Regions from separate parts of the Phyllobacterium sp. CL33Tsu genome, predicted to be linked through region 2. Evidence: riboswitches for the same ligand, from Rfam matches in the RefSeq annotation. Region 2 holds a riboswitch; each other region holds the start of a gene.
The links. Region 2 has a riboswitch for thiamine pyrophosphate ahead of thiC (phosphomethylpyrimidine synthase ThiC). Riboswitches for the same ligand answer to the same signal wherever they lie in the genome.

Region 1 (7,698 bases), on a different contig from region 2:
CCCTACCTTGGACTAAATGATTTCAGCCTTCGATCTCTTCGCGCAGCATTTCGAGTTCGAGCCATTCATGCTCATGCGCTTCGAGGCTATGCCGCTTCTTGGCGATATCGTCGACGGTCTTGTTGAAGAGACCGGCATTCTTGGCGAAGAGGTCCGGGTCGGCGAGTTTCTTTTCGAGCGCGGCAATTTCCGCATGCAGCGTCTCGATCTTTGCCGGCAGCGTTTCGAGCGCGAATTTCTGCTTGTAGGATAGCTTGCGCTTTTCCTCTCGCGCCGGCGCCGCTTTTCCTGCGTCGCTCGTCGCGGCGGACGCCTTCGCGCCCTTGATTTCCTTGCGTGTCGCCAGCGCTTCCTTGCGCTGCGCCAGCATGTCCGTGTAGCCGCCGGCGTATTCGAGCCAGCGTCCATTGCCTTCCGGCGCGATCACCGACGTCACCGTACGGTCGAGAAAATCGCGATCGTGGCTTACAAGCAGCACGGTTCCCGGAAAGCCCGCGACCAGTTCCTGCAGCAGATCGAGCGTCTCCATGTCGAGATCGTTGGTCGGCTCGTCCAGCACGAGAAGGTTTGCGGGTCGGGCAAGAACGCGCGCCAGCATCAACCGCGCCCGCTCGCCGCCGGAAAGTTCGCGGATCGGCGTGCGCAATTGCTCCGGCTGGAACAGGAAGTCCTTCATGTAGGAAGCGACATGGCGTTGCTCGCCATTGACGATGACGTTCTCGCCGCGCCCGTCTGTCAGATAGTCGGATAGCGTCTGTTCGAGATTGAGGCTGTCGCGCCTCTGGTCGAGCACCGCGATTTCAAGATTGGTGCCAAGTTTCAGCGTGCCGCTGTCGGATGCGAGCTGGCCGGTGAGCATGGAGAGAAGCGTGGTCTTGCCGGCACCATTCGGCCCAACGAAACCGACGCAATCGCCGCGCTGGATCCGGGTCGAAAAATCATCGACCAAGACATTATCGCCGTAGGCCTTGGACAAATGCTCGGCTTCGATGACCAGCTTGCCCGATTCCCTTGCGTCGCTGGCCTTCAGGACAGCCGTTCCCTGCGCCCGCCGGTGATTGCGGAATTCGCTGCGCATGGTCTGCAATTCGCCAAGGCGGCGCATGTTGCGCTTGCGCCGTGCGGTGACGCCATAACGCAGCCAATGTTCTTCACGCACGATCTGGCGCCCGAGCTTGTGAAGGTCGCGTTCCTCTTCTTCGAGGATCTTGTCGCGCCACTCCTCAAAGCCGGCGAAACCCTGTTCGAGCCGTCTCGTAACGCCGCGATCCAGCCACACCGTCGCACGGCTGACGTTTTCGAGAAAGCGCCGGTCATGCGAAATGACCACGAGGGCCGAGCGCATCTGGCGAAGTTCGCCTTCCAGCCATTCGATCGTCGTCAGGTCGAGATGGTTCGTCGGCTCGTCGAGAAGCAGGATATCCGGCTGCGGCGCGAGCACCTTGGCAAGCGCCGCCCTGCGCGCCTCGCCGCCCGAGAGATTGTCTGGCTTTTCTTCGCCGGTAAGCCCCAGATGTTCCAGCAGATAGCCGACGCGGTAGTGGTCGTCGGCGGGTCCGAGCCCAGCTTCCACATAGTCGTGGACATTTGCAAAGCCATCCATGTCCGGCGCCTGCGCGAGATAGCGCACTGTCACGCCCGGATGCTTGAACACCTCGCCATCGGTCGGCGCAATGAAGCCGGCCGCGATTTTTAACAGCGTCGATTTGCCCGAACCATTGCGTCCAACCAGGGCAATGCGATCACCCTCGCTGACGGAAAGCGCAGCATCGGTCAGGAGCGGCGTGCCGCCGAATGTCAGCGCAATCTGGTCGAGACGAAGCAGTGGTGGGGCCATGAAGAAATCAAATCCAGCGGTACAGGCAGACCGGGAGTGGCCGGGCGCATGGCCTTTTCGGCGAGAAACGTGCCCCTGTCAAATAAAACAGGCCGGAATTTTCCGGCCCGTCGTTGGACTGTGCGTTGAAAATCAGTATCCGCTGCCGCCATAGGCGCCGCCGCCATTGCCTTCGCAAGGCGCGGTATAGATCGAGCCGTCACGCCGCTGGTAGCGGCAGAGGTTCTGCGTCTGGCCTTGCGGCGTCGTTACGGTACCGATTGCGGCACCGAGCAAGGCACCGCCTGCTGCACCAACCACCGTGCTCTTCGTGTCATGCCCCAGCGCCTGGCCGGCAATCGCACCCAGGCCACCGCCAATCAGGGCGCCCGTCCCTCCACGTACGTTTTGCTCGCTCGTTGCGCAACCGGCAACAGAGACGGCCAGCAGCGCGGATACCGCAATCGCGGTCAGACGTAACTTCATGACAAATCCTTTCATGTCCAAAACAGATGCGGCGGACCCTGCTGTGCCAATAAGGCAGAAGAAAGTTTTCCGTCGCGCTTACCAACAAATTATGACGGAGCCCTCGTCGACATTCTCGGCTCGTGTCCCGAGGATCATGGCTGTATGAAACCGGTGGAGGGTCCGCGTACGCCACGCTCACCTACGATCAGTAGCGTCGTTGGGCTACTCCGCCCTGGCCAAAAAAACAGGCCGGGAAAATCCCGGCCTGCTCTTATGCAAGAAATAACCGATTATCGGCACGGAGCCTGATAACGCTGGCCATAACGATTCTCGTATGTGCAATAACGATTGCTATTGTTGTTGGTGGCAGCACCAACCAAAGCACCACCGGCACCGCCGATTGCAGCACCTGCAAGGGCGCCCTTGCCACCGTTGATTGCACCACCAGCCAATGCACCCAATGCCGCACCGCCTACGCCGTAGCCGGCGACGCGCTGATCAGACGTGGTGCACCCTGCGGCCGAAAACGCCAGGAGTCCGGCGACTGCAATCGTGGACAAACTTTTCAACATGGAAGACCTCTCCCGTTGTTAGAACCAAATTTCAACAGCTTGCGTCCCCAATGCTGTCCTGCAACAATTACATCTAGCGCTTTTTTTTACAAGCCGGATGCCGGTTGCAAGGCAGCAATCAGGATTGCCTTACCTGAATCGAGCGATACCCGGAGAGTTCCGCGTACCGAATTCGAGACAGTAAGCGATGAACCGAAAGAAAGTTCCATATTTTGCAGCGGCCAGCGCGCGCCTTCGATAAAAAGGCCGTGCAATGGCGAAAATGCAACAATGCTGAAGAGCGTATCTTCGGGGAAATCGAACCTATAGGAACCTGCGACCAGCGGATGCGCTTCTTCATCACCGCTGGAGAGGATTATCTTGCGGCCCTCGGCCGCATGGGCGGTCGCCATGGTGAGATGCAGGAGCGTGTGATCTGTGCGCGAACCGCCGAACGCCCCGCACAGAATGACCTCGGTTGCGCCGAGCCGATAGGCCTGGTTGAGCGCCAGCTCGCCGTCCGTCATATCCTTTGCAGCCGGGAAAACCGAACGGGGAACATGCGCATAACGCCGGTCGAGTTCGGGCGACGTCGAATCGAAATCGCCGAGCCAAAGCTCGGGTTCGAGGCCGAGGGCTTCGGCATGTGCTATGCCGCCATCGGCCGCAAGGACGCGGGCACCGGCGACGAGGTCCCTGAGGCGATCATTGGCGTGGACGGTTCCGCCGAGAAGAATGACAAACTTGCTCATGACGCGGCCATAGCATGCGGCACCCGCGCCGCATAGCGTCGTTCAGCGTGACATGAAGCTGCCGGGCAAAGGCATGCGTGCGAATGCTAAAACCCTGTAAGCTGCACCAGCGAGATACCGTAGAATATGTAAGCCCCGATTGCCGTGGCGATGGCGATGACCACCAGCATGGCCCCATCCGTGAGTTCGAACATTTCTGCCCCCTTAGTCTTCTTATTGTTCTGAAGGGAAATCTAGCAGATTCGCGGGCGCATGGCTTCACACAAATCCGGGTTAATTAGCGCGGACTAACTGGCCCCCAAAATTGCGATCGCAACCACACGCAAGACGGGCAATCGGCTTGCGCCGACCAATGTTTTTCTTTAATCTTTGCAACGCTCTAACGGGGTGCCTGCCAGAAATGACAGGCTGAGAGGCACAAGGTGAAACACCTGCCAACCCGCGGAACCTGATCCGGTTTGTACCGGCGGAGGGATTAGACGCGGCATCACAGCCGGCGCACCAATCCTTTTGAACACCAAGCTAAGGAGGCGCCGATGCGGCCGCTAACGACATTATTGAAATTTGCACTCATAATCGGTGCGCTGGCCCTCGCTTTCCCGGCGGGTGCCAACGCCGAAGGCAAGCTCACCGTCTATACCTATGAAAGCTTCACCGCAGAGTGGGGCCCCGGCCCCAAGGTAAAGGAGGCTTTCGAAACACACTGCGGTTGCACGGTCGACTTCGTTGCCGTGACCGACGGCGTTGCCCTTCTTAACCGGTTGAAGCTCGAAGGCACTGCAACGAAGGCGGACATTGTACTCGGTCTTGATACGAACCTCACCTATGAAGCGGCAGCGACCGGCCTCTTCGCGCCGCACGGCATCGATACGAAGGCAGTAGTAATTCCGGGTGGCTACAAGGACGATACTTTCGTACCCTTCGACTATGGCTACTTTGCCGTTATTTATGACACGGAAAAGCTGACGAACCCTCCGGCGAGCCTCAAGGACCTCGTCGAAGGCGATCCGAAACAGAAGATCGTCATAGAGGACCCGCGTACTTCGACGCCGGGCCTCGGACTGCTCCTGTGGGTAAAATCGGTCTATGGCGACAAGGCGGGCGAAGCTTGGGCCAAACTCAAGAACCGCGTCTTGACCGTTACGCCCGGCTGGTCGGAAGCATACGGCCTCTTCACCAAGGGTGAAGCGCCGCTTGTCCTCTCCTATACGACATCTCCTGCCTATCACGAGATCGCCGAAAAGACCGAGCGCTACAAGGCGGCCTCGTTCGCCGAAGGCCACTATCTGCAGGTTGAAGTCGCGGGCCAGACCACGACGGGCGCGAAGAACCCGCTGGCCAAGGAATTTCTTGCCTTCATGACCTCGCCTGCCTTCCAGGACGCCATCCCGGAAAACAACTGGATGTTCCCGGCGGCAAAAACCAGCGCGCCGCTGAACCCGGCCTTCGACAGGCTGGTAAAGCCCGTAACGACCCTGATGTTCTCGCCGGAGGAAGTCGCCAAGAACCGCAAGGCCTGGATCGACGAGTGGCTTGCGTCGATGAGCCTGTAACGCATTGACGCCCACCATCTCCCTCAAACCTTTGGCCGGGGCACTCGCCCTGGCCTTTCTCGCCCTGCTTGCGGGGGGAGCCTTGCTCGGTCTCCTGAGCGAGGCATTGCGTGGCAATACCGAAGGCTTTGCTGCATTCGACAGCTATTTGTGGAGAGTTGCACGCTTCACCCTGTTGCAGGCCGTTCTTTCAATGCTGCTCTCGATCGCCTTTGCCATCCCGCTGGCCCGGGCCCTCCATGCCAATCCTGATTTTCCGGGGCGGCCGATGATCTTGCGCCTTTTCGCCCTGCCCCTAGCCCTGCCCGCGCTTGTCGCTGTGCTCGGGATCACCAGCATTTACGGACGCAACGGCCTTCTCGCTGCACTGCTTGCGCAATCCGGCTTTGAAATCATACCGAACATCTACGGCCTCACTGGCATTCTGATCGCCCACGTGTTCTTCAACCTGCCGCTGGCAACGCGGTTCATTCTCGCCAGCCTCGATTCAATTCCGGAAGATTACTGGAAGCTCTCCGCTCAGCTCGGCATGCGCGCATTGGCGCAGTTTCGCCTGATCGAATGGCCGGTAATACGGCGCAATCTTGCCGGCATTGCCGGGCTGATCTTCATGCTGTGTATTACGTCTTTCACCATCGTGCTGACGCTTGGCGGCGGGCCGCGCGCGACAACGCTGGAAGTGGCGATCTACCAGGCGCTCCACTTCGACTTCGATATCGCGCGCGCCGTATCGCTCACCCTGTTGCAGCTGACCCTGACGGTCGCGGTACTTTTGCTCCTCAGCATGGCCGGCCGTCCTACGGAGGAGGGTTTCAGCCTGCGCACGACGGCCCGCCGCTTCGATAGGCCTTCTGCCCGTGCAAGGTCGTTGGATGCTATTCTCATTTTCGTCAGCGTGCTCTTCGTCGGATTGCCAATGGCAGGCACCGTGGTTTCCGGTCTTTCTGCCGATCTTTCGCGTCTGCTGGGCGAAACGCAGGTGTGGCGGGCAATCCTAACCAGCCTCGGCCTTGGCGCTGGCGCCGGCCTTCTCGCAACGCTGATTTCGCTCGTCCTCGTTACGGCACGCGAGGACATCGCAAACCGCCGCCGTTACGGAACGCCCGGCATTTTTGAACGCGCCCTTGACCTTGGCGCCAGCCTCATCATGGTTGTGCCACCGATCGTCATCGGAGCGGGGTGGTTCATCCTGTCGCGCCATTTCGTAGACCCGTTCAGGCTTGCGCCGTTCATGGTCGTCAGCGTCAATGCGGCGATGGCAATTCCATTTGCATACCGCATTCTGCGACCGGCCTGGGATACGGCGGCGAGCCGCCATAACCGGCTCTGCGCCGAACTGGGCATCAGGGGATGGAACAGGCTCCGCCTCATCGACTGGCCGGTATTGCGGCAGCCCTTGTGGATTGCCTTTGCATTCGCAATGGCGCTTTCGCTCGGCGATCTCGGAACGATCGCGCTTTTCGGAAATGACGCTGTCCAGACGCTGCCCTACCTCCTGTTGCAGCGCATGGGCAGCTATCGCACTCAGGATGCGGCCGGTCTCGCCCTGATACTCGGCTGCCTGTGCCTGCTCCTGATGATCCTTGCTGACAGGGGCGCCAACCGCCTGAAGACACGCGAGGTGCGTAGCGATGGTTGAACACACCAGTGAAGGATCGCGGCATGGCGCGGAAATCCGCCTTGAATCGGTGGATTTCGATTATGGCGAGATGGCGATGCATTTCGACCTTGTCATCGAGCCTTCCTCCATCGTCACCATCATCGGGCCGAGCGGATCGGGGAAATCGACGCTGCTTAACCTCATCGCCGGCTTCGAGCCGGCAAAGTCTGGACGCATTTTCATCGAGGGCAAGGACGTGACCCACGCCGCGCCTGCCGAGCGGCCCGTCTCGATGGTGTTTCAGGAAAATAATCTGTTTGCTCATCTCGATGTCGCGGCCAACGTCGGACTGGGCCGTCGGCCGGATTTGCGCCTTGACGACGCCGACCGTGCCACAATCATGGAAGCAATCCGCAAGGTCGGTCTCGCCGGCAAGGAGCAAAGGAAGCCTGAAGCCTTGTCCGGCGGCGAGCGCCAACGCGTCGCCATTGCGCGGGCTCTGGTGCGAAAGCGGCCGGTACTTCTGCTCGACGAAGCTTTTGCGTCGCTGGGCCCGGCGCTGCGCCATGAAATGCTTGACCTCGTCGAAACCCTGCAGCGCGAAACCGCAATGACCGTGGTCATGGTCACGCATCATCCTGACGATGCGCTGCGCATGGGGTCAATCCTGGTCTTTCTCGACAATGGCACGGTCGCGGCCAAAGGACCCGCACAGGAACTTTTATCCGAACAGGGACCATCGCTGTTGCGGAAATACCTCGGTGCGAAAGACTCTGACCTTTGACATATTTTCGACGCCTTGGCTTACTTAAGAAAAAACCATGAAATTCTTGCTCAGGACAGTTCATCGGGATAGCAAGAAGGATGGTACGCGAGTCTGCTGCTTCGCGATGACAACGAGGATATGATTCTGGGTCCGCACGATCTGCAATTGAGCCACGGATGGTTCCCTCCCGCC
Region 2 (7,698 bases):
TGCGCGACCAGACGCGCTATGGCGAACCGATAGAATTCGTTTCCATGACCAGCCACGCGCATGTGACCTATGACGATTTCGGGCTTTACGATCCGCAGCTCGGCCTCGTCGGGATCACCGCCAATGAGCGCATTTTCAAGCGCGACTGCCTGGAGATCGATGTGCGCATCGCCGGCAAGCCGCTCAGCCTCTTCGTCTGCCATTTCAAGTCGATGGGATCGCCGCGCAATGGTCTCGACGGGCGAACCTCGACCATGCCGGTGCGTCTTGCAGAGGCGAAGGCCGTGCGGCGCATCATCAGTGACAAGTTTGCGGCAAGCGGCGGCCCGGCGGACAAGCACTGGGTGATCTGCGGCGATTTCAACGATTATCGCGAGCGGGTGGTGATCGGCGGTGATTCCATGAGCGGCTATACGTTTGCTCCGGTCAACGACCCGGTCAGCTGCGTCGATGTCCTGCTCGAAGGCGGGTTCTGCGAAAACCTGGTGGAGAGGCGGCCGATCATGGATCGCTGGACGCTTTATCATACGCGCGGCCCGCAGGAACGGCATCTTTGCCAGCTCGACTATATCCTGGCCTCGCCGGAGCTTGCCCGTTCCAACGGCAAGGTTCTCCCCGACATCATCCGCAACGGCCAGCCGCACCGGACAATCTTTCCGCCCGGCCAAGAGGTCGATCGCTTTCCACGCACTGGCTGGGACCGGCCCAAGGCCAGTGATCATTGCCCGGTGGCAGTTACTCTCGATATGGTTTGAACGATGCTGGATATTCCGGAAGGTGCGGTCATTCCGCTGAAGAGCGCGACCGTGCGCATCGACGGCGCACCCCTGGCCTATGAATTGCAGAACAGCGCGGATATTGCGGCAAACTGGTCGCGTGCGACCGCCGACAACCCTGCCTTGTTCAATGGTCCGTTCTTCATGGCGGAAGAGGCATCGGTTGCGGGTGGCGATTTTCGCGCGCGATATCACCGCACGCGCTTTGCAACGATGATGCACTGGAAGGGCAATGCGTCTGTCGAAAAGCCCTGGCACATTTTTGGCGTGGGCGTCATCGTTTCCAGCGACAACAGGTTGATCGCCGGCCGTATGGCGCCTTCGACGTCGGCCGCGGGCCGCATCTATTTTCCAGCCGGATCCTTCGACGAGGACGATGTCGTCGGCGACCATATCGATATTGACGGCAATATGATGCGTGAAGTCGAAGAGGAAACCGGCATTGATCTTTCGCGGGCGGCAAGCAGGGACAATGCCATTTATCTCGTAACCGTGAACCGCAGCATTGCGCTGTTCCGCCGCCACTTTTTCGATCTGACCGCCGCGACCATTCTCGATCGCATCCGCGCGCACATTGCCTCGGAAAACGATCCGGAACTCGATGATATCGTTGCGATTTCCGGCGCCGGTGCAATGCGCGAGGCGACGCCGCCGACATTCCGCGCCTTTGCAGACTGGCACTTCGACCGGTCTTGAGCTTGCGCCGCAAGAGCGTAAGCTTTCAGGCCTCGGACCCGCCCAGAATGTAACCGTCACAAGCTTTGGCTTGAATGGGCGGGACCATCCACTAATTTCTGCGCATTCACGCGGGGAGAACGCAAATGGCTGGTCGGAGCTACGAAGTCTACGACGTCTTTACGGACAAGGTACTGGCGGGAAATCCCTTGGCTATCGTCCACGATACCGATGGACTCGACAGCGAGGCGATGCAGAAGATTGCGCGGGAGTTCAACCTTTCCGAAACGGTGTTCGTGCTTGCGGCCAGGAACCCGGCACATACGGCCTGGGCGCGTATCTTCACACCGGACTATGAGATGCCGTTTGCCGGTCATCCGACCGTGGGCACGGCGATTTCGCTGGCGCAACGACGCTTTGGCGCCGTCGAGGAGGATCAGGACGCGCTGATCATTCTTGAGGAGCAGGTTGGCCCGGTGCGCTGCGGCGTCCGCCTTACCGCGAGCGGTGCTTTTGCGGAGTTCGACCTGCCGAAGCTTCCCGTGCAGATACCCTACAATTACGACAGGATCGCAATTGCCAACGCGCTGCGGCTCGAACCGCGGGAGATCGGCTTCGAAAATCATGTGCCGAGCATCTGGGACGCGGGCGTGCCATTCATGATGGTCCCGGTCCATGGTCTCGAATCAGCTGGCCGCATCCGTATCAACCAGACGGCTATGAAGGATGTTGCCCCGACCATCGGGCATCGCCAGTTGCCGGTCTACTGCTATTGCCGCGAAACTATCCTGCACGATAGCCATTTTCATTCGCGCATGTTCGTCAGCGATGACGGCACCTACGAGGATCCTGCGACAGGCTCGGCGACGGCTGCCTTTGCCGGCGCCATCCACGCCTTCGACAGGCCGCTCGACGGAGTGCTGCGGCTCTCGATCGAACAAGGCTACGAGATGGGCAGGCCGTCGCGCCTGCAACTGGAGCTGGATATTGCCGAGGAGAAGCTCCTAGGCGCGCGTATTGGCGGTTCGGCGGTCAAGGTCGCGGAGGGCCGTCTTTTTGCTTGATATGCTGCCTTGCGCTGTTCCTGTGCGCGGCCGTCATAAAGTTTTCAAGAAGGGCTGGACAGGCAGGAAATGCCCCGTTATAGAGCCCTCACTTTCGGTCGTCACAGCGGCTGACGGGCACATAGCTCAGTTGGTAGAGCAGCTGACTCTTAATCAGCGGGTCGTAGGTTCGATCCCTACTGTGCCCACCATTCTTTCGAAAAAAGGGCCGCATGGCCCTTTTTTCATGCACGCGAGGCAGGCTCAACCTGCCGGCAAACGCTAGAGGAGACTTTCCATGAGCATCCGTCGTATTGAAGTTGGTCCGCGCATGAGCCAGGCCGTTATCCATGGCAACACGGTATATCTCGCCGGGCAGGTGGGTGGCCCGGGCAAGAGTGTTACCGAGCAGACCAAGGATGTCCTTGCGGCCGTCGATCGCCTGCTCAAGGAAGCCGGCACCGACAAGTCGAAGCTGCTCCAGGCCATTATCTGGCTCGACGACATGAAGGACTTCAGCGAGATGAACGCCGTGTGGGATAGCTGGGTCGATCCGGCCAATACGCCCGCGCGCGCGACCGGCGAAGCCAAGCTCGCAACGCCCGAATACAAGGTCGAGATCATCGTCACCGCCGCTCTCTGATTCGGTTTGGCGCACGTCAATGTGCGTTATTCTTGAAGCGGTTGTCACCATCCTGCCGTAAAAGGCGGTTTCTTTGCAGCAAAGCCCGAGTAAATTGCTCGGGCAGGCTGGATTTTTGGCGCGGAAATGCATAAAGTCCGCGCTTCTCCGGATTGCCACAGGGGCAATTCTTCAAACGCTTGTCTGATTGTAGCCAATTGCTATTGCGCAAGACGAGGCAAGCATGGGTAAGGAAAACGATTGCAAGTACTCGTTCGAGACAACAATGTTGAACAGGCCCTCCGGGTCCTGAAGAAAAAGATGCAGCGGGAGGGTCTCTTCCGCGAAATGAAGGCGCGCCAGGCATTCGAAAAGCCGTCCGAGCGCCGTGTCCGTGAAAAAGCTGAAGCCGTCAGCCGCGCCCGCAAGGCAGCGCGCAAGCAGGCACAGCGCGAAGGTCTCCTGCCAGGACCGAAGAAGAAGGAACGCCCGCCGCGTCCGAATGGCAATAGCGGTGGCGATTTCAACCGATAGTCGGTGACCGGCCCGTCCGGTCATTTTTATAGCGAGAAAACCCGCACGGCCTTGCCCGGGCGGGTTTCGTTTTTCCTGGCCCTGAATGGTCGGCCGGGATCATCCCTTGGGCGGTTTCCAGAAAGTGCCTCCTTGCGCGGCCCAATAGCCTGCCTATTCATGCAGGCATTCAGTCATGCATCATGGAGACAAGCATATGGCGCTCAAGCTCAACATTATCATTGCCAGCACACGCCCCGGTCGTGGCGGTCCGGCAGTCGCAAAGTGGTTTCATGAATTTGCCAGCTTGGATGCCCGGTTCGAAACCGCGCTGATCGACCTTGCCGAGATAAACCTGCCTCTCCTTGATGAACCGCATCATCCCCGCATGCTGAAATATGAAAAGGCTCATACCAAGCGTTGGAGCAGCCTCGTCGATGCGGCAGACGCAACCGTTTTCGTTACCCCGGAATATGATTATTTTGCTCCGCCATCGCTCATCAACGCTTTGATTTACCTGTCCAAGGAGTGGAATTACAAACCGGCCGGATTTGTCAGCTATGGCGGCGTATCCGGCGGCTTGCGCTCGGTCGAGTCGGTAAAAGGGCTGGTTGCGGGCTTGCGCATGATGCCGATTCCCGACGGCGTTGCCGTGCATTCGTATCAGCAGTTCATTGATGATGAAGGCGTCTTCCAAGCCACCGAATCGATGACGGGCAGCGCGGCGACAATGCTGGCGGAGCTTGCCAAGTGGGCAGAGGCCCTGAAGCCGCTGCGCACCTGACCTGACGTATTGACCCGCTTGACAACAGCGTTGCAGGCGGGTCTCTTAGAGACATTCACCAGGGGGGTCCCGACAAGGGGCTGAGATACTGCTGGCCATCGGCAAGCGCAGTGACCCGTTGAACCTGATCCAGTTCATACTGGCGTAGGGACGGTGCAAAAGTCTGCGCGGGCCAGGGATCTCCTGTTGTAGTTCGCACAAGCCTTTCATCCTTCCGGCACAGAACTGGGTTTCGCGCCTGCATGGCCATAATGGCGTGCGGGCAATTTGAACTGGCGGGCGTTTTTGAGCGTTCGCGGAGCAAAGGAACCTGATGATGACCGCAATTACTCCAATCGTTTCGACCGGCGCGCTCCCGGCATCGACCAAGGTCTACAAGGCCGGGCGCATATATGCGGATTTGCGCGTACCGATGCGCGAAATTGCCGTGCATCCGACGGCGGGCGAGCCCAATATCACCGTCTATGATGCGTCCGGTCCCTATAGCGATCCGCTCGTGACGATCGATATTGCGCAGGGCCTGCCACGCATGCGGGAGGCCTGGCTTGAGGCGAGGGGCGACACGATTGTTTATGACGGCCGCCACGTTCTCCCTGCCGATAATGGCTTTGCGACCGGTGAACGCCTGACGCCGGCTTTCTCCGGTCTCAGCAGGCCACGCAGGTCCAGGGACGGCCGTGCCGTTACCCAACTCGCCTATGCGCGGGCAGGCATCGTTACGCCGGAGATGGAGTTTGTCGCGATTCGCGAAAACCTTGGCCGCGAAGCGGCGAGGAGCGCGTTGGTACGCGACGGCGAATCCTTCGGAGCGGCAATACCGGACTATGTGACGCCCGAATTCGTGCGCGACGAGATCGCGCGGGGCAGGGCGATCATCCCTGCCAATATCAACCACCCCGAACTCGAGCCGATGATCATCGGCCGCAATTTCCTCGTCAAGATCAATGCCAATATCGGCAATTCCGCTGTCACCTCTTCGATGGCCGAGGAGGTCGAGAAAATGGTCTGGGCGACGCGCTGGGGCGCGGATACGGTCATGGACCTTTCGACCGGGCGCAATATTCACAATATCCGCGAGTGGATCATCCGCAACGCGCCAGTGCCGATCGGCACGGTTCCGCTCTATCAGGCGCTGGAAAAGGTGGGCGGTATCGCCGAGGACCTGAGCTGGGAGATTTTCCGCGATACGCTGATCGAACAGGCGGAACAGGGCGTCGACTATTTCACCATCCATGCCGGGGTGCGGCTTCATTACATCCCGCTCACCGTCAACCGGGTGACCGGCATTGTCTCGCGCGGCGGCTCGATCATGGCGAAGTGGTGCCTGCATCACCACAGGGAAAGCTTCCTTTACGAGCATTTCGCGGAAATCTGCGATATTTGCCGCGCCTATGATGTTTCCTTCTCCCTGGGTGACGGGCTGCGGCCTGGCTCGATCGCCGATGCCAACGATGCGGCGCAATTTGCCGAGCTCGAGACGCTCGGCGAACTCACCCGGATCGCCTGGGCCAAGGATTGCCAGGTGATGATCGAAGGGCCCGGCCACGTGCCGATGCACAAGATCAAGGAGAACATGGACAAGCAGCTCGCCGTTTGCGGCGAGGCTCCATTTTATACGCTCGGACCGCTGACGACAGACATCGCACCCGGCTACGATCACATCACCTCCGGCATCGGCGCAGCAATGATCGGCTGGTTCGGCACAGCAATGCTCTGCTACGTCACACCCAAGGAGCATCTCGGCCTGCCCAATCGGGACGATGTCAAGGTCGGCGTCATCACCTACAAGATCGCCGCCCATGCGGCCGACCTTGCCAAGGGTCATCCGGCGGCGAAACTGCGCGACGACGCGCTGTCGCGGGCGCGTTTCGAGTTCCGCTGGGAAGACCAGTTCAACCTGTCGCTCGATCCCGAAACCGCGCGCCTCTATCACGATGAGACACTTCCGAAAGAAGCGCACAAAGTGGCGCATTTCTGCTCGATGTGCGGGCCGAAATTCTGTTCGATGCGCATTTCGCACGACATCAGGGCGGAGGCGCAGAAGGAAGGCATGGCGGCGATGGCGGCGAAATTCCGCGAGGGCGGCGATCTCTATATGCCGCTGGAAAATGGCGGTTGATCCATGGCGGTGCTTGTCAAAGGCGCGGCCGTTGCCGGCCTGGCGGTCGCGCATGAACTGATGGTGCGCGGTATCGAGGTGACCGTGGTCGATCCAGCGCCCGGAGGCCTAAGGGCCGCATCCTGGTATGCTGGCGGTATGCTAGCGCCCTATTGCGAAAGGGAAAGCGCCGAGCAGGCCGTCGTCGAGCTTGGACGAGCGGCAGCTGATTGGTGGGAGGAAGCACTGCCCGGCAGCGTGACCCGGAACGGCACGCTGGTCCTCGCCCCGGCACGCGACCATAAGGAACTCGACCGCTTTGGCGCGCGCACGTCCGGCTTCGAAATGGTCGATGAAGGAGGGATCGCGGCGCTTGAGCCCGACCTTTCCGGCCGCTTTCGCAAGGGGCTTCATTTTCCCAGCGAAGCGCATCTTGATCCTCGCCACGCGCTGGTCGGCCTTGCCGCAAAGCTTGCAGCCTCCGGTGTTTCTTTCGAAACCGATCTGTCGGCCCCGTCGGACTTCGAGTGGACCATAGAATGTGTCGGTCGCGCGACGCAGGACGAGAACATTCGCGGCGTGCGCGGCGAAATGCTGCTGTTGCGCACGCCGGATGTTGCCCTGTCGCGGCCGATACGGCTCATTCATCCCCGCTTTCCCGTCTACATCGTGCCAAGGGCAGGACAGACCTTCATGGTCGGCGCAACGATGATCGAAAGCGATGCGACCGGGCCGATCACAGCGCGTTCGATGATGGAACTGCTGAATGCCGCCTATAGCCTGCATCCCGCCTTTGGCGAGGCTGAGATCGTGGAGACTGGAACCGGTATCCGGCCAGCCTATGCCGACAACCTGCCGCGCGTCGTCCGCAACGGCAATGCAATCAGCATCAATGGACTTTTTCGCCACGGTTTCCTGCTTGCTCCCGCCATGGCGCTGCAGGCTGCGGACATGATTTTCGATGAAAGGAACAAGGCGCAATGAAACTCATCGTCAACGGTGAAACGCGGGAGGTCGCGGCGCAATTCCTCAACGCGCTGCTGAGCGAGCTGGAGTTCGAGGGCGAATGGCTGGCGACGGCGCTGAATGGCGAACTCGTCCGCTCGGCCGAGCGTACAGACTGCGCGCTCCGGGAGGGGGACCGCATCGAAATTCTGACGCCGCGGCAGGGAGGCTGAGCATGCTGA
Region 3 (7,698 bases), on a different contig from region 2:
ACGGCATCGATCTGCGCGCTTATGATCGAAGGCGAGAGATTTTCGATTGCTGTCACGCCCTTTGTGTTCTGGGCGGTGATGGCTGTGATGACGCTCGCGCCGTAGACGCCAAGCGCCGAGAAGGTCTTCAGGTCCGCCTGGATACCTGCGCCGCCGCCGCTATCGGAACCGGCAATGGTCAATGCGATCGCGGTCATCGCCGTGCCTCGAGCGCCTTGTCCACTGCCTCGCGCAGTATTTGCGCAGCGGCCTTCGGGTCGACCTGCCGAAAAATGGCCGAAATGACCGCTATGCCATCGGCCCCGGCTTTGATGGCCGGTGCAGCGCGCGCGAGATCGAGGCCGGCAATAGCGCCGATCGGCAGGTCGGGCTTCTTCGCCCGAATGACCTGCGCCAGACGTTGATAGCCGTCAAAGCCGATGGGACCGTCGGGATTGTGCTTGGCCGGCGTTTCGAACAGCCCGCCGATGCAAGCATAGTCGATATCGCCAGCGATGGCGGCTTCGGCATCGGATTCGTTCTTCACCGTCAAACCGATGATCGCATCCGGGCCAAGCAGACGACGGACGTCGGCGACCAGCATGTCCTCGCGCCCGACATGGACCCCGTCGGCACCCGTGGCAAGCGCCACGTCGACCCGGTCGTTGACGACGAACGGAACGCCGCTGCCGACCAGCGCTGCCCGGATCGCATGGGCACGTTCCACCATCTTTCGTGTTGGCGAATTCTTGTCGCGATATTGGATGATCGTGGCGCCGCCTCGGGCCGCAGCAAGCACCAGAGCACCAAGGTCATGCTCGTCGCCAATAGCCTCGACATCGACAATGGCATTCAGCCGGAAATCTACTTTTGGCATGATCTTCTCTTTCATCAGAGCGAAGGAGGTTGGGAGAGTTCGACGGCAAGGTCGCCGACGGCGGGGATCGATTTGATCAGTCCTGCTTCGTGCAGGAAGACACCGAAGCGTTCGTAGCGGCTGCGATCGAGAGCTGCCGGCCGTTTGGCGAAGCGTGGCAGCGTATCCATCCACGCCTGCCTGTTCAGCGGATTGTCGAGATCCGGATAGGCCTTGATGAAAATCTGCCAGCTCTCGTCCGGGTGATTTGTAAGGTAGATCGCCCCCTTTTCGACAGCGCCGAGAAAGCGCGGCAGGCGATTGTCGGTCACGAGATCCCGGTGCGTGACGAAGATGAGTTCGTCATAGACCGGCACGCCGTGCTCCTCGGGAAAGAAGGCGCGGCCGCTATGACCCTCCTGTGCCATCTGGGTCAGTTCAAAGTTGCGGTAGGCTCCGACCGTCGCATCGACCTGCCCGGCGATCAGCGAGGCCGAAAGTGCGAAATTGACGTTGATCAGTTCTACATCCTTGATGGACATGCCTTCGGACTTGAGCATGGCGCCGAGCATCGCATCCTCGAACCCGGAGACCGAGAAGCCGACTTTCTTGCCCTTCAAATCCTTGAGGCTTTTGATGGGACCATCGGCCAGCGTCATCACCGTGTTGAGTGGCGTTTCCACCAGCGTCCCGAAGCGCACCAGCGGCAGGCCGGCGTCATGGTCGAGGTAGAGATTAGGCTGGTAGTGGATGGCGATGTCGGCCTGCTTTGCCGCAACGAGGCGTGGCGGCGCGGCCGGGTCTGCTGGCGGCATCAGATTCACATCAAGACCGGCATCGGCAAAAAATCCCTTCTCGCGGGCGATGACAAGAGGGGCGTGGTCCGGATTGACGAACCATTCGAGTAGAACCGTCAGCTTGTCGGCGGCTCTTGCAGGTGCGGTTGCGGCGCAAAGCGCAAGACATATGGCGAGGATCAATGAGCGTATGCGGAACATCGTTTGTCCTTTGTTGCATCGATGAGGAGAGATGGTCATGTTTCCGGCGCCCACGGGGTAAGGCGGCGGGTCAGGGCGTCGACGAGAAAGCGCAGGATCACGGTGAGGGCGGCGAGGATCATCAGTGCCGCGAACATGGTTTCGGTCTGCATGCGGGCATTGGCTTGCAGCATGACAAAGCCGAGCCCGCGCGACGAGCCGACCCATTCGCCAATCACGGCGCCGATCGGGGCAAAGACGGCGGCGACCCGCAGGCCCGATCCGAGCGAGGGCAAGGCACTCGGAACCCGAACGAGAAGCAGGGTTGCGAGCGGCGTCGCTTGCGTGAGCGAAGCCACATCAAGCAGATCGCGGTTGGTTCGCTGCAGGCCATCGGCAAAGGCCGACGCCACGGGAAAGAAGATGATGAGGCTTGCCATCACCACCTTGGAGGCAAGTCCAAAGCCGAACCACAGAACAAGCAGCGGCGCGATGGCAAACACCGGGAGTGCCTGCAAGACAAGAAGAAGCGGCCAGACGACATGGCGGAAGGCAGGAATGGCGGCGACGAGCAGCGCGATGACAATGCCGGCGAGCGCACCGAAGGCCAGTCCAAGCAGGATCTCGATGAGCGTGATCGATGCGTTGACGCCAAGATATTGCCGCTCTTCGACCAGCGCCGACACCACCGCAATTGGCCCGGGCAGAATGAATCGCGGAGGCTGGAATAGCCAGACCGCCACTTGCCAGCAAGCAGCGACGGCGGCAAGCGCCGCGACCATGCGAGTAACGAGGCGCATGGTTGGCAGCTACCGCCGCAGTTCAGATGTCAGGATGTATGGCACGCTCTGGACTCCGTCGCTTTTGGAGATCCGGTCATGCGCGAAGGTGAAGCTGAAAAGGCGCGAACTTTGCTCAATTCCCGTTCCTACGCCGGCATGACCCGGATCAGGTTCAAGGGTCCAGCTCGACGCTATCTCAGCACTGTACAGTGCCCCCCTCGGAATGAAGCGATGATGGAGCGGCGCGAGATCAAAGTCAATCGCGCCGCGTCAGGTCCTAGTGGGTCAGGCGAACGTTCTCGCCGTCGACCGATTTACAGGCGGCCGTGATCTTGTAGTAGAAGTCCTGGTTGGCCCAGCCGCCGCCGTCTTCCCACGCATGGCTATGGGGCGTGTTGTCACAATTCATCAGATCATCGAGTGGGGGCTTCGATCCCACCGGCAGTTGGACGCCATCGACGAACAAATGGTTGACCGTGTTCGGATCGTCGGTTTTCAGCGTGGAATTGTATTTCGAATAGCCCGACTCATTTGTGGCAATGCAATCGACGTATCGCGATTTTCCGGCGTTCTTGTCCTTGTAGCCGACATCGCAACCGTCATTTTTGATTTCCATCTTGAGGTACAGCTTGGTGTAGTCACCGAGATCGAATGTGATCGGAACATTGATGTCCGGGTCTGTTTTACCGCCGCCGTTACCATTGTAGAGGTTATGGTCGGTCGCGGTGTACTTGATGGTGCCGACGACAACATCCTTGCCATTGCGCACGACGATGATGGAAACTTTCTTGAACCAGTAGCCCGTAACCTTGTCGATCGTGATCTTGGCCGTCGTCGGCTTCAACGGCGCGAGCGCCGTGGCGTTGACGTTGATCGGCATGTTGTCCTTGTTGAGAACATGCATGAACAGGGTGCTGGTCTGGCCTCCAAGAGTGATGGAAACCTTTTGATTTTCCGTGCTGAAGTTCAAATTGATATCTTCAGCGCGCAGGCCGAGATTTGCCTGCAGAAAGGCGCGTGCCCTCGCCTCGGCGGCCGCTTTGTTGGAACCGGTAAAGACCGAGGCTGCCGCAAGCGCCGCGGCGTCGGCCGCATTCTGCAGCCGAGAACGGTCATTGCTGGCGCGGCTATAATCCACGGCGAGCCCGGCAAACCCCAGGAGCGGTACAAGCAGCAAACCGAATGTGATCGCGGTTGCGCCGCGGCGGTCTTTTATGAATTGACGTAGATACTTCATGGCCCCACTCCAGTCGATGAGCGCAACCATCAGTTGTCCGGCGTAAATGACGGCTTATGAAATTCGTTCAGATTTTCACGATCTGCCCTGGAACGGTCGTCGGGGAAGAAATGCGTCTGCAAATGGTAAATGTTCGATGAAGCTGCATTAGGCGTTTTGAACGACAGGGCGGACAAAACCCTGGCTCGCAACAAGGAGGTTGCGCGTGTAGTCCTGCGTTACATGGCGCCGGGCCAGTTCCGACGCGGTGAGCCGTTCTACCTCCGCGCCGTGTTGCATTACCATGAGCCGGTCGCACATGTGCGTTACGACTGCGAGATCATGGCTGACCATGACGAATGTCAGCTTACGGTCGCGGCGGATCTTTTCGAGAAGATTCAGCACCTCCGCCTGCACTGATGCGTCGAGCGCAGAGGTTGGCTCGTCCAGCAACAGGATCGATGGTTCGAGAATCAGGGCGCGGGCGATGGCGACACGCTGGCGCTGGCCGCCTGACAGCTGGTGCGAGTAGCGGAAGCGAAAACTGGAACCGAGCCCGACCTCGTCAAGCGCCCGCAAGATGCGCCGCTCGATATCGCCGAATCCATGTACGGCGAGCGGCTCAAGGAGCAATCGGTCGACGGTCTGGCGCGGATGCAGCGAACCATAGGGATCCTGGAACACCATTTGCACTTCGCGGTAAAAGGCCTTTGTGCGCGATGCGCCGAGCAAATTGCCATTGACCTCGATCGTCCCCGCGGTCACGGGCGCCAGACCCGCCACGGCGCGCAGCAGCGTCGATTTGCCCGAACCGGATTCGCCGACGAGACCGAAGGACTCGCCGGGCACCACTTCGAGGCTGACCCCGCGCAGCGCGCGAAAGCGATTGAACGTCACTTCGAGATTGTCGATCTTCAGCGCCGGCGTCATGCTGCCCACTCCGGTTTGCGGTCGAGTGTCGGCAGTGGATGCCGGTCAGCACCTATTTCGGGCATGCAGTTCAGCAGTCCCTGCGTATAGGGGTGCTTGGCATTGCGCAGATCCGTCGCCGCAATTTCTTCGACGATGCGGCCAGCATACATGACGATGACCCTGTCGCAGAACGACGAAACCAGCCGCAGATCGTGCGAGATGAAAATGAGGCCCATGCCCCTGTCGCGCACCAGATTGTCAAGAATGCCGAGCACGTCGAGCTGGACCGTAACATCGAGCGCGGAGGTCGGCTCGTCCGCAATTAGCAGTTCCGGTCCGGTGATCAGCATCATGGCGATCATCGCGCGTTGCCCCATGCCGCCCGATACTTCGTGCGGATGGAGATCGTAGACGCGCTCGGGGTCGCGTATCTGGACGGCGGCCAGCATATCGAGCGCGCGTCGGCGCGCCTCGCGCTTGCTGACCTTCTCGTGGGTCCGGAGCGTTTCGACGATTTGCCTGCCGATGCTCATGACCGGATTGAGCGAATATTTCGGATCCTGCAAGATCATGGAGATACGATTGCCGCGCAGCGCCCGCCGTTCCTTGACGGACGTCTCCAGCAGATCGATGCCGTCGAAGTTCAGGGTCTTTGCGGTGATGGTTGCATGTGGAGGGGTGAGGCCCATGATGGCGCGGCCGGTCTGCGACTTGCCGGAGCCTGATTCACCGACAATGCCGAGGCGTTCGCGCCCAAGCGTAAAGGACACACCACGCACCGCGTTGACGGCGCCCGTGCGGGTCGGAAACGTGACGCGGAGGTCGTCAACCGTCAGCATGGTGCTCATTGGTTGTTGCCTCGCGGATCTAGCGCGTCGCGCAGCCCGTCGCCAAGAAGATTGAAACCAAGGCTGACGATGAGGATGGCAAAGCCCGGCATGGCGGCGACCCACCATTGGTCCATGATAAAACGCCTTCCCGATGCGATCATGGCACCCCACTCGGGCAAGGGCGGCTGTGCGCCAAGCCCAAGAAAGCCGAGGCCAGCAGCGGTGAGGATGATACCTGCCATGTCGAGCGTCACGCGGACAATCAGCGACGACAGGCAGAGCGGCATGATGTGCCGGAGCACGATGCGCGTCGGCGATGCTCCCATCAGCCGGACGGCGGCGATGTAATCGGAGTTGCGCACCGTCAGCGTCTCGGCGCGGGCAATGCGCGCATAGGGCGGCCACGAGGTTATCGCTATGGCGATAACGGCATTCTCAATGCCCGGCCCTAGGGCGGCGACGAACGCCAGGGCCAGGATAAGCTTGGGGAAGGCAAGGAAAATATCGGTGATGCGCATCAACACGGCATCGACCCAACCGCCGGCGTAACCGGCAATCGTACCGACGAGCAGCCCGATTGGCGCCGCGATGATCGCAACGAGAATGACGACATAAAGCGTCAGGCGCGAGCCATAGATGAGCCTTGAGAGGATATCGCGGCCCTGATCGTCAGTACCAAGCAGATAGTCACCACCGGGCGGCAGCAGGCGCGCATTGCGCAGGTCGCCGGCAACGGGCGAATGCGGCGCCAGCAGCGGCGCAAAGGCAGCAACCAGCAGCAAGGCGATGATGATGGCGAGCCCGACAACGGCAAGGCGGTTGCTGGCGAAACGGCTCCAGACGAGATAGGCGCGGCCAAGTCGCGCCTGTGTCCGCGATTGCGGGCGGTCGCTCATCAGCCATTCGCGGCGCGTAAGCGGCCGCGACGTGTTGATTGCCTCTGTCATCGTGCGCGCGTCCGTGGGTCGAGGGCCCGATAAAGCAGATCGGACAGAAGATTGATGGCAACGAAGACAGTGCCGATGACGATGGTTCCGCCGAGCACCGCATTCATGTCGGCGTTCTGCAGGGAGTTGGTGATGTACATGCCGAGCCCTGGCCACGAGAAAACGGTCTCGGTAAGGACAGAGCCTTCGAGCAGGCCGGCATAAGAAAGCGCAATGACGGTGACGAGCGGAACGGCGGCATTGCGCAAGGCATGACCCCAGATGATCCGCGTTTCGGAAAGGCCTTTTGCGCGTGCGGCAACGATATATTCCTGCTCGAGTTCATTCAGCATGAAGCTTCGGGTCATGCGGCTGATATAGGCCAGTGAAAAATAGCCGAGCAAGGATGCCGGCAGGATGATGAAACTGAAGATGTTGCGGAAGGCTTCCCAATTGCCCTGGATCACTGCATCGAGCAGATAGAAGCCGGTAATGGGCGTGAAGGTATATTCATAAACCACGTCGATACGGCCGGGACCCGAGGTCCAGCCAAGCTTGGCATAGAAAACCAGCAATGCGAGAAGGCCGAGCCAGAAGATCGGCACGGAATAGCCGATCAGGCCAATGATGCGGACGAACTGGTCAATCAGGCTGCCACGCTTGACGGCGGCGAGTACGCCGAGCGGAACGCCGATACATGCACCGATGAGCGTGCCCATTGTTGCAAGTTCCATCGTTGCCGGAAAAACCCGCCTGATATCGGTCATGACGGGGTTGGTCGTCAGGACAGAATTGCCGAAATCGCCCTGCAATATGCCCTTTATGTAGAGAAAGAACTGCTCATAGAGCGGCAGGTTCAGCCCGAGTTCCTCCCGCACCCGTTCCACCACATGGGCGGGGGCACGGTCGCCGACGATTGCCAGCGCCGGGTCGATCGGTATTACCCGCCCAATAAAGAAGGTGACTGCAAGGAGGCCCAAAAACGTGATGACTCCGATCAGCAGGAAACGTCCTACTGCCCAGAGAAAATTGCCAGCCCAGGCGCCGGAACGCCTGGACTCCATTTGTGTGTCGGTACTGCTCATTGCATCAGCCCTTGGGGCCCGATCACTTTGATACGTTGAAGACGTAGTTGGTGTCGAACGACGGTCCGAGCTTGAAGCCTTTGAGGTTCGAGCGCAGGGCCGAGACTTCCGTCTGCTGGAAGATCAAGACGAACG

Region 1: another riboswitch for thiamine pyrophosphate. It lies ahead of thiB (thiamine ABC transporter substrate binding subunit); the one in region 2 lies ahead of thiC (phosphomethylpyrimidine synthase ThiC).
Region 3: another riboswitch for thiamine pyrophosphate. It lies ahead of BM074_RS05200 (ABC transporter permease); the one in region 2 lies ahead of thiC (phosphomethylpyrimidine synthase ThiC).

What each region holds. Positions count from the first base shown of each region.
Region 1 covers NZ_FORJ01000001.1:1,705,462-1,713,159, reverse strand. The annotation lists gene BM074_RS08320 (ABC-F family ATP-binding cassette domain-containing protein) at 23-1,837, opposite strand; gene BM074_RS08315 (glycine zipper 2TM domain-containing protein) at 1,970-2,302, opposite strand; gene BM074_RS08310 (hypothetical protein) at 2,575-2,856, opposite strand; gene BM074_RS08305 (thiamine diphosphokinase) at 2,943-3,587, opposite strand; TPP riboswitch at 3,961-4,079, shown strand; gene thiB (thiamine ABC transporter substrate binding subunit) at 4,124-5,140, shown strand; gene thiP (thiamine/thiamine pyrophosphate ABC transporter permease) at 5,145-6,779, shown strand; gene thiQ (thiamine ABC transporter ATP-binding protein) at 6,772-7,524, shown strand.
Region 2 covers NZ_FORJ01000002.1:473,539-481,236, reverse strand. The annotation lists gene BM074_RS11955 (endonuclease/exonuclease/phosphatase family protein) at 1-755, shown strand, start outside; gene BM074_RS11950 (NUDIX hydrolase) at 759-1,472, shown strand; gene BM074_RS11945 (PhzF family phenazine biosynthesis protein) at 1,598-2,515, shown strand; tRNA gene BM074_RS11940 (tRNA-Lys) at 2,631-2,706, shown strand; gene BM074_RS11935 (RidA family protein) at 2,793-3,137, shown strand; gene rpsU (30S ribosomal protein S21) at 3,378-3,650, shown strand; gene BM074_RS11925 (NADPH-dependent FMN reductase) at 3,847-4,413, shown strand; TPP riboswitch at 4,464-4,582, shown strand; gene thiC (phosphomethylpyrimidine synthase ThiC) at 4,730-6,532, shown strand; gene thiO (glycine oxidase ThiO) at 6,536-7,495, shown strand; gene thiS (sulfur carrier protein ThiS) at 7,492-7,689, shown strand; gene BM074_RS11905 (thiazole synthase) at 7,692-7,698, shown strand, end outside.
Region 3 covers NZ_FORJ01000001.1:1,045,647-1,053,344, forward strand. The annotation lists gene thiD (bifunctional hydroxymethylpyrimidine kinase/phosphomethylpyrimidine kinase) at 1-197, opposite strand, end outside; gene thiE (thiamine phosphate synthase) at 194-856, opposite strand; gene BM074_RS05195 (ABC transporter substrate-binding protein) at 871-1,824, opposite strand; gene BM074_RS05200 (ABC transporter permease) at 1,869-2,612, opposite strand; TPP riboswitch at 2,721-2,823, opposite strand; gene BM074_RS05205 (TadE/TadG family type IV pilus assembly protein) at 2,872-3,831, opposite strand; gene BM074_RS05210 (ABC transporter ATP-binding protein) at 3,979-4,740, opposite strand; gene BM074_RS05215 (ABC transporter ATP-binding protein) at 4,737-5,570, opposite strand; gene nikC (nickel transporter permease) at 5,567-6,499, opposite strand; gene BM074_RS05225 (ABC transporter permease) at 6,496-7,563, opposite strand; gene BM074_RS05230 (ABC transporter substrate-binding protein) at 7,586-7,698, opposite strand, start outside.